DNA from 4 places in the Streptomyces sp. NPDC033178 genome. Region 3 is predicted to be linked to each of the others. Evidence: riboswitches for the same ligand, from Rfam matches in the RefSeq annotation. Region 3 holds a riboswitch; each other region holds the start of a gene.

Region 1 (3,201 bases), on a different contig from region 3:
TCTGCGGGAAGGAGCCGATGGTGGTGGTCGGGAGGAGGGGCAGACTCAGGTGGGCGCGCTGTGCGGCGGCTCGTTCGCCGTACGGCTGGGAGCGGCGGGCGTCGGTGTCCGTGACCGCACCGACCCGCGCCCGTACGGCCGGGTCGCGGGTGATGGGCGAGTTCGCGCGGGAGGCCAGGGCGGCCCGGTTGGCGGCGAGTTCGCCGGTGATCGTGCCCGTCCCCTGGGCGAGCCCCCTGGCGAGGGTGACGACCTCGGCCGTCTTCTGCCGGGCGAAGGCGAGCCAGCGCAGGATCTGCGGCTCGATGTCCCGTTCGGCGGTGGCGTCGAGGGGCACGTGGAGCAGTGAGCAGGACGTGGCCACGTCGACCCGGTCGGCCAGCCCCAGCAGGGTGCCGAGCGTGGCGAGGGACTTGGTGAGGTCGTTGACCCAGATGTTGCGCCCGTTGACCACGCCCGCGACCAGGCGCTTGCCGGGCAGTCCGCCCACGGCGGCGAGCGCGTCCAGGTTGCCGGCGGCCGCCTCGGTGAAGTCGAGGGCGAGGCCGTCGACCGGGGCCTTGGCCAGCACCGGCAGGGCGTCGCCGAGCCGGTCGAAGTAGGAGGCGACCAGCAGCTTCGGACGGTCGGTGAGCGCGCCGAGGTCGCGGTAGGCGCGCGTGGCCGCGTTCAGTTCGGCGGGCGTACGGTCCTGGACCAGGGCCGGTTCGTCGAGCTGCACCCACTCCGCGCCCGCCGCCCGCAGATCGGAGAGGACCTCGGCGTACACCGGCAGCAGCCGGTCCAGCAGGGTCACCGGGTCGAAGTCCGCGGCCACACCGGGCGCGGGCTTGGCGAGCAGGAGATAGGTGACGGGTCCGACGAGGACCGGGCGGGCGGTGAGACCGAGCGCGAGTGCTTCGCGGAGCTCGGCGACCTGCTTGGCGGAATCGGCGGTGAAGACGCTGTCAGGGCCCAACTCCGGGACCAGGTAGTGGTAGTTGGTGTCGAACCACTTCGTCATCTCCAGCGGCGCCACGTCCTGGGTGCCGCGGGCCATCGCGAAGTAGCCGTCGAGCGCGTCGGCCTCGACCGAGGCGCGGTGGCGCCCGGGGATCGCGCCGACCATGACGCTGGTGTCCAGGACATGGTCGTAGTACGAGAAGTCGCCGGTCGGCACCTCGTGGATGCCGGCCTCGGCCAGCTGCCGCCAGTTGGTGCGGCGCAGTTCGGCGGCGGTGGCCCGGAGGGCGTCGGCGTCGACGCGGCCCTTCCAGTACCCCTCGATCGCCTTCTTCAGTTCCCGGCCCCTGCCCTGACGGGGGTAGCCGTACACGGTGGCCCGTGCCGCCGCGGCTGCGGACTTCGATGTCACGGAACTCTCCTTCGCGAGATGTCTCCCTGAGATCCCGGGACGGGACGTGGGCGCGAAGGGGTGACGAACCCGGCAGAGACACCTCTCGCGCGGCAAGGCGCGGTCGTCCGCCGGATATGTACGCCTGACCCGCCCACGAGGTCACCGGGATTGTCCGTACGCGATCGGTCACGTACGGGCAGATGGCAGGTCTTCGGACTCGCGAGCACGCCCTCCGTACGGAGGACACCTACTGGCCGTCGCTTCCCAGGCCCCCGCTTCTCGGGGCCCAGTGCGTATGACGGCGGTCGTTCCCGCTCACCGCTGCGGGGCAGTCCCGGATTCCCACCGGGTTCCCTCTTGCGACGCATCCCGCCTGGCGGACGGGGCGAACCAGCTGCACCGGTCAGCCTAGGGGTCGCGGCCTCACGACGTGGAACATTGCCCATATGCCGGACGGCTGTACGAGACACCGGGTCGTACGAGACACCGCCCAGGCCAACTGGACGGGCGCCGCCCCACTCCTGTGGCGCCGCCCGCCCCGGTCCCCCACTGCCACCGGCCCCTCAACCGGTGACGGGCCGGGCCCCTCAGCCCTGGGCATACACGGGGAACCCGCGGCCCGTCCTACGCGGTCCCGCTCACTCCGGTCCTGCCCGGTCCGACCCGGTCCCGCTCAGTCCGTCTCGCCGCCGAACGCCCGCAGGATGCGCTCGGCGGCGAGTGTGGCCGTCAACTCGCCGTCCCTGACCCGCTGTTCGAGACCGGGCCCGAGGGCGCGTACGGCGGGATCGGAGTGCAGGCGGCCGAGGAGTTCGTCGCGCACCATCGTCCAAGTCCAGTCGACCTGCTGGTCACGGCGTTTGGCGGCGAGGCGGCCGGTCGAGTCGAGCAGCGTACGGTGCTGTTCGAGACGCTCCCAGACCGTGTCCAGGCCGGTCGACTCACGGGCGCTGCAACTCAGCACCGGTGGCGTCCAGGCGGCGTCTGCGGGGTGCATCAACCGCAGCGCGCCCGCCAACTCCCTTGCCGCGCCCCGGGCTTCCCGCTCGTGCGGTCCGTCCGCCTTGTTGACGGCGATCACGTCGGCCAGCTCCAGGACACCCTTCTTGATGCCCTGCAACTGGTCCCCGGTCCGGGCGAGGGTGAGGAGCAGGAACGAGTCGACCATGTTCGCGACGGCGGTCTCGGACTGGCCGACGCCGACCGTTTCGACGAGGACGACGTCGTAACCGGCCGCCTCCATCACCACGATCGACTCCCGGGTCGCCTTGGCGACCCCGCCGAGCGTCCCGGCGGTGGGGGAGGGGCGAATGAAGGCCGCCGGGTCGACGGCCAGGCGTTCCATGCGCGTCTTGTCGCCCAGGATGGACCCGCCCGTCCGGCTCGACGACGGGTCGACGGCGAGCACGGCGACCCGGTACCCGAGCGAGGTGAGCAGCGTGCCGAACGCGTCGATGAACGTCGACTTGCCCACGCCCGGGACGCCGCTGATGCCGATCCGCCGCGCCCTCCCGCTGTGTGGCAGCAGCTCGGTCAGCAACTCCTGTGCCATCGCCCGGTGTTGGGGCCTCGTCGACTCGACGAGCGTGATGGCGCGCGCCACCAGCGCCCGCTTCCCGTCGAGTACGCCCTTCACATAGGTGTCGAGGTCGATCGCCATGGGGCTCAGAGGTCGTGGCCGAGGTCGGTGGCCAGACGCTCGACCAGGTCGTACGCCGCGTCCGGGATCACGGTCCCGGGCGGGAAGACGGCCGCCGCGCCCATCTCCACGAGCGTGGGCACGTCCTGCGGCGGAATCACCCCACCGACCACGATCATGATGTCCTCGCGCCCCTCCTCCGCGAGCTGCTCCCGCAACGCCGGTA
Region 2 (3,201 bases), on a different contig from region 3:
CGGTGGCCATGTCCGCCGTGCTGAACCTCGTCGGTGCGTTCCTCTCCGTGGAGGTCGCCAAGACGATCTCCGGCGGCATCATCAACGAAGAGGGCATCCGCACCGAAGTGATCTTCGCGGCGCTCGTCGGCGCCATTCTGTGGAATCTGCTGACCTGGCTCCTGGGTCTGCCCTCCAGCTCCTCGCACGCACTGTTCGGCGGCCTGATCGGCGCCGCGGTCATGTCGGCCGGCTGGTCGTCGGTGAACGGTTCGACCGTCGTCACCAAGGTCCTGCTCCCCGCGATCGCCGCGCCGCTGGTGGCCGGCCTCGCCGCGATGCTCGCCACCCGGCTGACGTACCGCATCAGCAACAAGGCCGGTGAACAGGCGACCTCCAAGGGCTACCGCGCGGGCCAGATCACCTCCGCGGGCCTGGTCTCGCTGGCCCACGGCACGAACGACGCGCAGAAGACCATGGGCATCATCACGCTCGCCCTGGTCACCGGCGGTGTGCTCGCGCCCGGGTCGAACCCTCCCCTGTGGGTCATCGTCTCGGCCGGTATCGCCATCGCGCTCGGCACCTACCTGGGCGGCTGGCGCATCATCCGCACCATGGGCAAGGGCCTCACCGACCTCGCGCCGCCGCAGGGTTTCGCCGCCCAGACCAGTGCCGCGACGGTCATCCTGGCCTCCTCGCACCTCGGCTTCTCGCTCTCCACCACCCAGTCCTGCTCCGGCGCCGTGATGGGCTCGGGCCTCGGCCGCAAGGGGGGCGTCGTCCGCTGGTCGACCGCGACCCGGATGTTCGTCGCCTGGGGCCTCACGCTTCCCGCCGCCGGTCTGGTCGGCGCGGGCGCCGAGTTCCTCACCAAGCAGGGCACCTGGGGCATCGTCCTCACCGGCGCGCTGCTGATCGCGGGCTCGGCGGTCATCTGGACGCTCTCCCGCCGCCAGCCCGTCACCGTCGACAACGTGAACGACGTCAACGGCGAGCCCGCCGGCGTCGTGACCACCGCCATCGCCGCCGTCACCCCGCCGCCGGCGGGCACGGTCGCCGCGGCCGACGACCTCAAAACCACCATCCCGGGCCCGGACGCCACCGAGCCCGCCCGTACGGCCACGGTGTAAGGAACCCACAGCATGAAGATCGACTGGGCAGCCCTCGGCTCCGTCTTCGGAGTCAGCCTCATCGTCACCGTCGCCCTCGTGGGCCTCTTCACCCTCGGCATCGTCGGCCTCTCCAAGCGCGAGTCGGCCTCCGCCCAGGGCGACACCGCGACCCTCGCGGTCACGGGCGCGTACGCCTGCTTCGCCGCCTGCGCGGCGGCGGTGGCGTACGGGATCTATCTGATCGTCGCCTGACGCGTCCGGCACCTCCGTCCCGCGCGGCTCCGCCCCGCCGACCCCCCGGTCGGCGGGGCGGAGTCGTGTCCGTGTGTGGGCCTCAGCACACTCTCCCGTCGCAGGTCAACAGCAAGTTGACGGGTGTTCGTGGGCGTGGTGGACTGCCGGAGCCATGTACGGCGGCAGGAGAGGAAGCCGGTGCGAATCCGGCGCGGTCCCGCCACTGTTACCGGGGAATCGACACCCCGGGAGCCAGGAACTCTCGCCGTCGGTCTCGTCGAACCAGGGCGCGGACACCCTGAGTGAGGACAAATCGCCATGCGCGGCTGCCCAATTGCCTTTCCAGCGACGGTTGTGCCCGACCTGACGGTCGGCTGAACCGATGCGTGCCGACCGCGTCTTCGCGTACGGCGCCGCCGCCGGCCTCCTCGGTGACCTGCTGCTCGGCGATCCCCGCCGGGGGCATCCGGTCGCCGCGTTCGGACGGGCCGCGGGTGCCGTGGAGCGGGTGCTGTGGCGGGACCACCGGGGGTGGGGCGCTCTGCACACCGCCGTGTGTGTCGGCGGGGCCGCCTCGATCGCCGCGCTCGCCGGGCGTTCCGTGCGTCCCTCTCCTGCCGCCTCCGTCGCCCTGACCGCCGCCGCCACCTGGTCCGTCGTCGGCGGGACTTCGCTCGGGCGGGAGGCCCGGGCCATCGGCGGGGCGCTCGCCGCCGGGGACATCGAGGTGGCCCGGGAGCGGCTGCCCCACCTCTGCGGGCGCGATCCGCAGTCGCTGGACGCCGACGGGATCGCCCGGGCCGTCGTCGAGTCCGTCGCCGAGAACACCTCGGACGCCGTCGTGGGCGCCCTCGTGTGGGGTGCCGCGGCCGGTGTGCCGGGACTCGTCGGCTTCCGTGCCGTGAACACGCTCGACGCCATGGTCGGGCACAGGTCCGCCAAGTACCGGCGGTACGGCTGGGCTTCCGCGCGGCTCGACGATGTCGCGGGGTGGCCCGGGGCGCGGCTCACCGCCGTCCTCGCGGCCGTCACGGGAAGCGATCCGCGCGGAGCCGTACGCGCCTGGCGTGCCGACGCCGTCAAGCACCCGAGTCCCAACGCCGGGCCCGTCGAGGCCTCGTTCGCCGGGGCGCTCGGCGTGCGGCTGGGCGGGACGCTCTCGTACGCGGGAAGGGTCGAGCACCGGCCCGTACTCAACGGTGAAGGGCGGGCCGTGGAGGTCGGGGACATCGAGCGGGCCGTGCGGCTCTCGCGGCGCGTGGGCCTGCTCGCGCTCGGCGTGAGTGTCGCCGGACGGCTCCTCGTCAACAGCCTTCGCACGAAGGGGCGTACGTCATGAGTCGGGGAACGAGCGGGGGAACGGGTGGCGGGCTGCTCGTCGCCGGTACCACCTCCGACGCGGGCAAGAGCGTCGTGACGGCCGGGATCTGCCGGTGGCTGGTGCGGCAGGGTGTCAAGGTGGCGCCCTTCAAGGCGCAGAACATGTCGCTCAATTCGTTCGTCACGCGGGAGGGCGCCGAGATCGGGCGGGCGCAGGCCATGCAGGCACAGGCCGCGCGCGTGGAGCCCACCGCGCTCATGAATCCCGTACTGCTCAAGCCGGGCAGCGACCGGAGCAGTCAGGTCGTCCTCATGGGCAGGCCCGTCGGGGAGATGAGCGCCCGCGGCTATCACGGCGGGCGTCAGGAACAGCTCCTCGGGACCGTGCTGGAGTGCCTCGCCGAGTTGCGGGGCACGTATGACGCGGTGATCTGTGAGGGGGCGGGCAGTCCCGCCGAGATCAATCTGCGGCGGACGGACATCGTGAACATGGGGATCGCGCGGGGCGCGCGGCTGCCCGTGCTCGTCGTCGGCGACATCGACCGCGGGGGTGTCT
Region 3 (3,201 bases):
TCGCCGACCCGGATGTCCGCGGGGCCGATGGTGATCGCGACGGCGACGGACAGGAGGAGCAGGGCGACGCCCGCGGCGATGAGCAGTCCCAGGCGCGGCCGTGTCACCCGGCGAGCCCGAACTCCCGCAGGGCGGAGGCGACTTGCTCGACGCCCTCGACCGTGCGGATGGTCGGGTTCATCGCCTGCCCGCTGAGCAGGACGTACCGCTTCTTCTTTACTGCAGTCATGTTCTTGGTGACCGGGTCGGACTCCAGGAACTCGATCTTCTTCTTCGCGGACTCGGCGGTCTGCGACTTGCGCGTCAGGTCGCCGATGACGAGCACGTCGGGGTCGCGGTCGGCGACGGTCTCCCAGTTGATCTGGGGCCACTCCTCGTGCGTGTCGTCGAAGACGTTCTTCGCGCCGAGGGTCCGGGTGATGACGCCGGGAGCGCCGCAACAGCCCGCCATGTAGGGCGAGTCGGAGTTGGCGAACCAGTACAGGAGGGTGACGTCGGAGGCGTCGATCCCCGAAGTGGCCTTCTTCGTCCGCCGCTTGAGGTCTGCGACGAGCTGCTCGCCCCGCTTCTCGACGCCGAACACCTGGGCCAGGTCGCGCACTTCGCCGTAGACGGCGTCGATGCCGAGGGCCTTCTTCCGCGCGCCGTCGCCGCCCGAGTCGTTGTCCTTGCCGACGCAGTCGGAGGGCGAGACGTAGGCGGGCACGCCGAGCTTCTCGAACTGCTCCCGGGTGGCCACGCCGCCCTTGCCGAGTGTCGACACGAACGAGGCAGCGACGAAGTCGGGGTCGGCGTCCAGGACCCGTTCGAAGGAGGGGTTGTTGTCGGCGATCCGCTCCACCTTCGCGTTCGCCTTCTCCAGGCCCTTCATCACCGGGTCGGTCCAGGTGGCGGTGCCGGCCATGCGGTCGGCGAGGCCGAGCGAGAGCATGATCTCGGTGGTGCCCTGGTTGAGGGACACGGCCCGCTCGGGCGGAGACTCGACGCGTACGGTCTCGCCGCAGTTGTCGAGGGTGACGGCGGCCCCCGAGTCCGTGTCGGACGACGAGTCCCCCGAACCGCAGCCGGTCAGCAGGAGAGCCCCGGACAGGACCAGGGCAGCGGGACGGGCAGCAAGACGTGCTACGGGCACGGGAGTTCCTCAGGCGTCGAGGGCTCGAACGCGGAGCCCGGTCGTACGGTGCTCCCCCGTCGGCGCGTGACCGCGGAGGCCGCCAGCAGGTCTTCGGACTCGGGGTCACCCGGACGAGGCGCCTTCCCGGACCGTCATGCCGGTCCAGTGGCCGATGCCACGCCCGTCACCCTCACCGCTGCGCGTCAGCTCCGGATTCCCACCGGATTCCCTGACCCACGTACATGGGTTCGACTGGCCTCGGCAAGCTATCACGGCGGGTCTCGCGGACCGGCGGACGGACCGGCGGACAGACTGGCGGACAGACTGGCGGACAGACTGGCGGACAGATCGGCGAACGGATGGGCGGACGGACCGGCAGGGCGGGGCCCAGCAGCCGCTCCACCTGTTCCGGCGGTGTTCACGGCTACGCCACACCCCTGCCCACAGCCCTGCCCCCGCGGCCTGAATGAGTGGTTCCGCTAGCTGAGTCTCTCGGAGGCACCGGAGGGCCACCCCATGACCGGGATCGAAATGGCGGGTACCGCACCCACTCCCCCGCCCTCGTCCACACCCGCTTCCCCGTCACCGTCACCGCCCCCGTCCTCGTCCTCGTCCTCGCCCGCATCCTCGATCAACCGTCGCCGCTTTCTGCTCGCGTCCGGTGCCGTCGCGGCGGGAGCGACCGGAGGAGCGGCGGCCGTCCTCCCACGGCAGCGCCCGGCCCCCTCCGTGCAGCCCGCGTCGGAGAGTGCGGCCCCGCAGCCGGCCCCCGCCACCCGACGGCCGACGCCGCGACGCGCGGCCCCGTACGCGACGACCACCCTGGAGACGACGGCCCGCCTCGGAGGCCGCGCGCACGCCGGCACCTACCGACGGCTCGTCCCGGGCCCCGGCTGGCCCGTGGTCGTACGCGGAGACCTTGCGCCTGCCGCCACCGGCCGCCAGGACCGGCGTACACCCCTCGCGTGCTTCGTGCAGTTCACCGACCTCCACCTCACCGACGTGCAGAACCCGCTGCGCACCGAGTTCCTGCGGTCGCGCAAGCCTGCCGCGTGGCGAGCTCAGGAGGCGCTGACGGTGGCGGGGGCGGTGGCGCTCGTGGAGCAGGTGAACGCGCTCGGCGAGGGTCCGTACACCGGTCTCGCGCCCTCGTTCGTGATGACGACGGGCGACAACATCGACAACAACTCCGCGATCGAACTGGAGTGGTTCCTCACGCTGATGAGCGGCGGCAGGATCACGCCCAACACCGGGGATCCGTCGGCGTACGAAGGCGTCCAGAACTCCGGCCTGCCCCTCTACTGGCATCCGGACGACGCGGCCCTGCGCGACCTCGACAAGCGGCGCGGGCTGCCCCGCATCCCCGGCTTCCTCGACGCCGCGATACGGCCCGTGACCAGCCCGGGGCTCGACATCCCCTGGTACTCCACGGTCGGCAACCACGACGACATACCCGGCGGCTGTCTGTCACCCGCGCTGGGCGACTTCGCCGTCGGCTCCCGCAAGCTGCTGTCGGTCCCGGACACGGACGCGGCCGCCTACGCGAAGGCGCTGAACTCCGGCGACGACCCCAAGAGCGAGGTGCTCACGGCGATCCTGAAGCGGCACACGGCCTCGGCGCGGACCGTGACGGCCGACGAACGGCGCCGCCCGTGCACCCCGCACGACTACCTGGCCGCGCATCTCGACCCCGCGCGCACCGGCGCGGGCCCGGTCGGCCACGGCTACACGGAGAACAACCTCGACGGCGACCGGATGTACTACACCTTCCGGGTGGCCGAGAACGTCATCGGCATCAGCATCGACACGACGTACCGCAGCGGCCACTACGAGGGCTCGCTGGGCACCGATCAACTCCGCTGGCTGGAGCGGACGCTGGCCGCGCACAGCTCCCGGTCCTACGACGCCGACGGCCGTCTCGTACGCAACGCCGGGGCCGACGACGCCCACGTCCTGGTCTTCAGCCACCACCACAGCCCGAGCATGACCCGCCGCCCCGACGCCGCCCGTACGGAGGAGCCGCGGCACGACGGCGCCGAGGTCCTCGCCCTCCTCCACCGGTTCCCGAACGTGGTGGCCTGGATCAA
Region 4 (3,201 bases), on a different contig from region 3:
CCGGTCGAGGAAGGTGACGGCGGTACGGACGGTCGAGTCCAGCCGCTCCCAGTCGATGACCTCGGTGGCCCCGGGGGCCGTGATCACGAACGCGCCGAGGTTGACCGAACCGAGGTTGCAGACCGCCGTCTCGCCGTCGTCCGTGACCTCCAGGATCTCCGTGCAGAGGTTGGAGGAGTGGACCGTGTGGCCGGGCAGCGCGGTCTGGTTGGCCGTGCGGTTGGCGGCGTCCTTGAAGGTCATCCAGCCGTTGCCGGTCTGCGCGAGGGTGCGCATCATGCGGCCGTACAGATCGCGGGCCGGGATGGTCTTCTTGGCGAGCCCCTGGTCCTCCGCCTTGCGGTAGGCGGCGTCGAACTCCTCGCCCCACAGGTCGACCAGCTCGGGCACGTCCGACGGCGAGAACAGCGACCACACGCGGTCCTCGTTCACCCGGCGCATGAACTCGTCCGGGATCCAGTGCGCGAGGTTCAGGTTGTGCGTACGGCGGGCGTCCTCACCGGTGTTGTCGCGCAGCTCCAGGAACTCCTCGATGTCGGAGTGCCAGGTCTCCAGGTAGACCGCGGCCGCGCCCTTGCGCCGGCCGCCCTGGTTCACGGCGGCGACCGAGGCGTCGAGCGTCTTCAGGAACGGGACGATGCCGTTGGAGTGCCCGTTCGTCCCGCGGATCAGGGAACCGCGCGAGCGGACACGGGAGTACGCGATGCCGATGCCGCCCGCGTGCTTCGAGAGGCGGGCCACCTGGTGGTACCGGTCGTAGATGGAGTCCAGCTCGTCCAGCGGGGAGTCGAGGAGGTAGCAGGACGACATCTGGGGGTGCCGCGTACCGGAGTTGAAGAGCGTGGGGGAGGACGGCAGGTAGTCGAGGCGGCTCATCAGCCGGTACAGCGCGGCCACTTCGTCGAGGGCGCGGGTCCCCGCTTTTGAATCGAGCACGGTGTCCTCGGCGAGACCGCTCGCCACGCGCAGCATGAAGTGCTGGGGCGTCTCGATGACGGACCGCGTGATCGGGTGCCGCAGCAGATACCGGCTGTGCAGCGTGCGCAGGCCGAAGTAGCCGAAGCGGTCGTCCCCTTCGAGGTCGATCAGCGCGTCCAGACGGGCCGCGTGGGTCCGTACGAACTCGGCGGTGCGGTCGGCGATCAGGCCCTCGCGGTGGCCGACCGCGACGGACTCGGAGAAGGACCTGACCCCCTGCGAGGCGGCCTCCTCGGCGATGCCGATCGTCAGCAGACGGGCGGCCAGCTTCGAGTACACGGGGTCCTCGGAGATGAGGCCCGCGGCCGCCTCCGTGGCCAGCTCGCGCAGCTCCGCGGTGATCCCGTCGGCCCCCACGGAGGACCGGCCGCGCAGCGCGGCGGCGGCGACCCTGCCGGGATCGGCGTCGGGAAGGTCGGCGGTGAGGTCGGTCAGGGTCCGCAGCAACACGGTTCCCGGTCCGTCGGCCTCGGCCCTGTCCTGCTGGTACTGGGGCGCTTTCGCTGAGACCGGATCGGCTGGCGCGATGGTCACGTGGGGCTCTCCCTCGCTCGGCACGGGGCCTGCGGGGAGAGGGGTTCGGGGCACACGGGGGTACACGCTCTGCGCAGCGGTACGCCGCGTCCACCGGCCCACTCCGCGAGGCCCGGACGTCATGGCACCCGGGCCGGGTGGCCTGGGCACGCTGTCGGCAGGTCCTCGGACTGACCAGGCGCACGGCTCTCCCCTGGGGACAGACATGCACAAGTACACCGTTGCGGGACAGTTCCGGATTTGCACCGGATTCCCCTGCGGCGACAACGAGCATGAGCATACATCTTGTGCCGGGCTCGGGAAGCACCCCCACATGTTGTGTGTCGTATCGGCTTCGGAGGGTGTATCGGTATGTGTCAGAGCGTCAACTCGTAGGTGAGCAGCATGATGTCGTCGAGGTCCGGGATCGGGTTCCAGTCGCGGTCCGGGGCGCGGGTGAAGCCGAGGCGTCCGTAGATGCGATGGGCGCTGTGCATGGTGCGCTGGGTGGACAGCACGAGGCGTACGCAGCCGTCCGTGGCCCGGGCGCGGTCGACGCAGGCGCGCACGAGAGCCTCTCCGGCGCCGTGCCCGCGGGCCTCCTTCGCGACCGCCAGCATCCGTATCTCGGCCTCGCCCTCGCGTGCGATGTCGGCCATCGGACCGCCGGACGGGACGAAGGTCACGCAGCCGACGACCCGCTCGCCCGCGCCTGTCCCCACCACGGCCACCAGTACGTCCGCTGCGGCGGCCCGCTTCGCCACGTCCCGCAGCTCGCCCAGATACTCGTCGCTCTCCCCGAAGTCGAGCAGCCCGTCCCCGAGATAGGCCTGCGCGGTGATCTCGCCCACAGCCTCGTACTCCTCGGGCTTCGCCCGTCTGATCACGATGTCCATGCTTGGCAGTGTGCCGGAGGGGTACGGCAAGGGGCCGCCGAGTTTCTCGCGCACCGGTGCCGGTGCCGGGGCCGTCGCGCCGGTGCCAGGGGCGTCCGAGGGGGCGGGCTCAGCCCACGGCCGGCCACTGCGGCAGGGCCGTGACGAAGTCCTTCGTGAAGTCGCGTGGGCCCGGGCCGAGGGCCACGCGGCCCGTGTGGCGGGTGCGGGCGGTCAGGGCGGGCGACTCCGTGTAGTAGTTCCGTTGGGCGGCCGCGGGGACGAACACGGTCTGGCCGCGGGTGAGTTCGCTGGCGCACTCGACGACGACGGCTCCCTCCGCGAGCGTCACGAAGGATTCGTCCGCGCACACGCCCACGGCGAGCGGGTCGTGCAGCGGGCAGGAGTCGCCTCCGCCGTGGCGGCGGTAGGAGTCGATGTAGAACCGCAGCAGCCGGGCCGCGAGCGCCGTGCCCGCCCCCGCAGCCTCCAGCGCGGCGAGGTCGGCGGGGCCGAAGAGCCAGCGGTGCGAGGCGTCCAGGTCGACCATGGTGAACGGGATGCCCGAGGAGAGCACCACCTCGGCGGCGTCCGGGTCCGCCCACATGTTGAACTCGGCGACCGGGGTGATGTTTCCGGGCACCTGCGCGTTGCCGCCCATGAACACGAACTTCTTCACTCGGTGGGCGAAGGCCGGGTCCTCCAGGAGCGCGATGGCCACGTTGGTGAGCGGGCCGGTGGCGCACACCGTCAGCTCGCCCTCGTGCTCCCGGGAGAGCCGCAGCAGTGCCTGTGCGGAGGACTCCGTCAGGTGTGCGGCGGTCGAGTCGGGGAG

The links. A riboswitch is a leader RNA that binds a small molecule or an ion and turns the genes downstream of it on or off. The one in region 3 is predicted to bind cobalamin.
Region 1: linked by a shared signal. The riboswitch ahead of metE (5-methyltetrahydropteroyltriglutamate--homocysteine S-methyltransferase) and the one ahead of ACZ5VQ_RS24735 (ABC transporter substrate-binding protein) in region 3 are both predicted to bind cobalamin.
Region 2: linked by a shared signal. The riboswitch ahead of ACZ5VQ_RS15625 (cobalamin biosynthesis protein) and the one ahead of ACZ5VQ_RS24735 (ABC transporter substrate-binding protein) in region 3 are both predicted to bind cobalamin.
Region 4: linked by a shared signal. The riboswitch ahead of ACZ5VQ_RS06265 (ribonucleoside-diphosphate reductase subunit alpha) and the one ahead of ACZ5VQ_RS24735 (ABC transporter substrate-binding protein) in region 3 are both predicted to bind cobalamin.

Annotation. Positions count from the first base shown of each region.
Region 1 covers NZ_JBVIPT010000019.1:75,301-78,501, reverse strand. Annotated here, with positions in the region: gene metE (5-methyltetrahydropteroyltriglutamate--homocysteine S-methyltransferase) at 1-1,354, opposite strand, end outside; cobalamin riboswitch at 1,522-1,746, opposite strand; gene meaB (methylmalonyl Co-A mutase-associated GTPase MeaB) at 2,010-2,996, opposite strand; gene scpA (methylmalonyl-CoA mutase) at 3,002-3,201, opposite strand, start outside.
Region 2 covers NZ_JBVIPT010000005.1:455,130-458,330, reverse strand. Annotated here, with positions in the region: gene ACZ5VQ_RS15635 (inorganic phosphate transporter) at 1-1,109, shown strand, start outside; gene ACZ5VQ_RS15630 (hypothetical protein) at 1,122-1,343, shown strand; cobalamin riboswitch at 1,466-1,609, shown strand; gene ACZ5VQ_RS15625 (cobalamin biosynthesis protein) at 1,708-2,664, shown strand; gene ACZ5VQ_RS15620 (cobyric acid synthase) at 2,661-3,201, shown strand, end outside.
Region 3 covers NZ_JBVIPT010000010.1:92,355-95,555, reverse strand. Annotated here, with positions in the region: gene ACZ5VQ_RS24740 (FecCD family ABC transporter permease) at 1-107, opposite strand, end outside; gene ACZ5VQ_RS24735 (ABC transporter substrate-binding protein) at 104-1,132, opposite strand; cobalamin riboswitch at 1,200-1,386, opposite strand; gene ACZ5VQ_RS24730 (TIGR03767 family metallophosphoesterase) at 1,631-3,201, shown strand, end outside.
Region 4 covers NZ_JBVIPT010000002.1:530,671-533,871, forward strand. Annotated here, with positions in the region: gene ACZ5VQ_RS06265 (ribonucleoside-diphosphate reductase subunit alpha) at 1-1,512, opposite strand, end outside; cobalamin riboswitch at 1,652-1,792, opposite strand; gene ACZ5VQ_RS06270 (GNAT family N-acetyltransferase) at 1,869-2,387, opposite strand; gene ACZ5VQ_RS06275 (nucleoside hydrolase) at 2,497-3,201, opposite strand, start outside.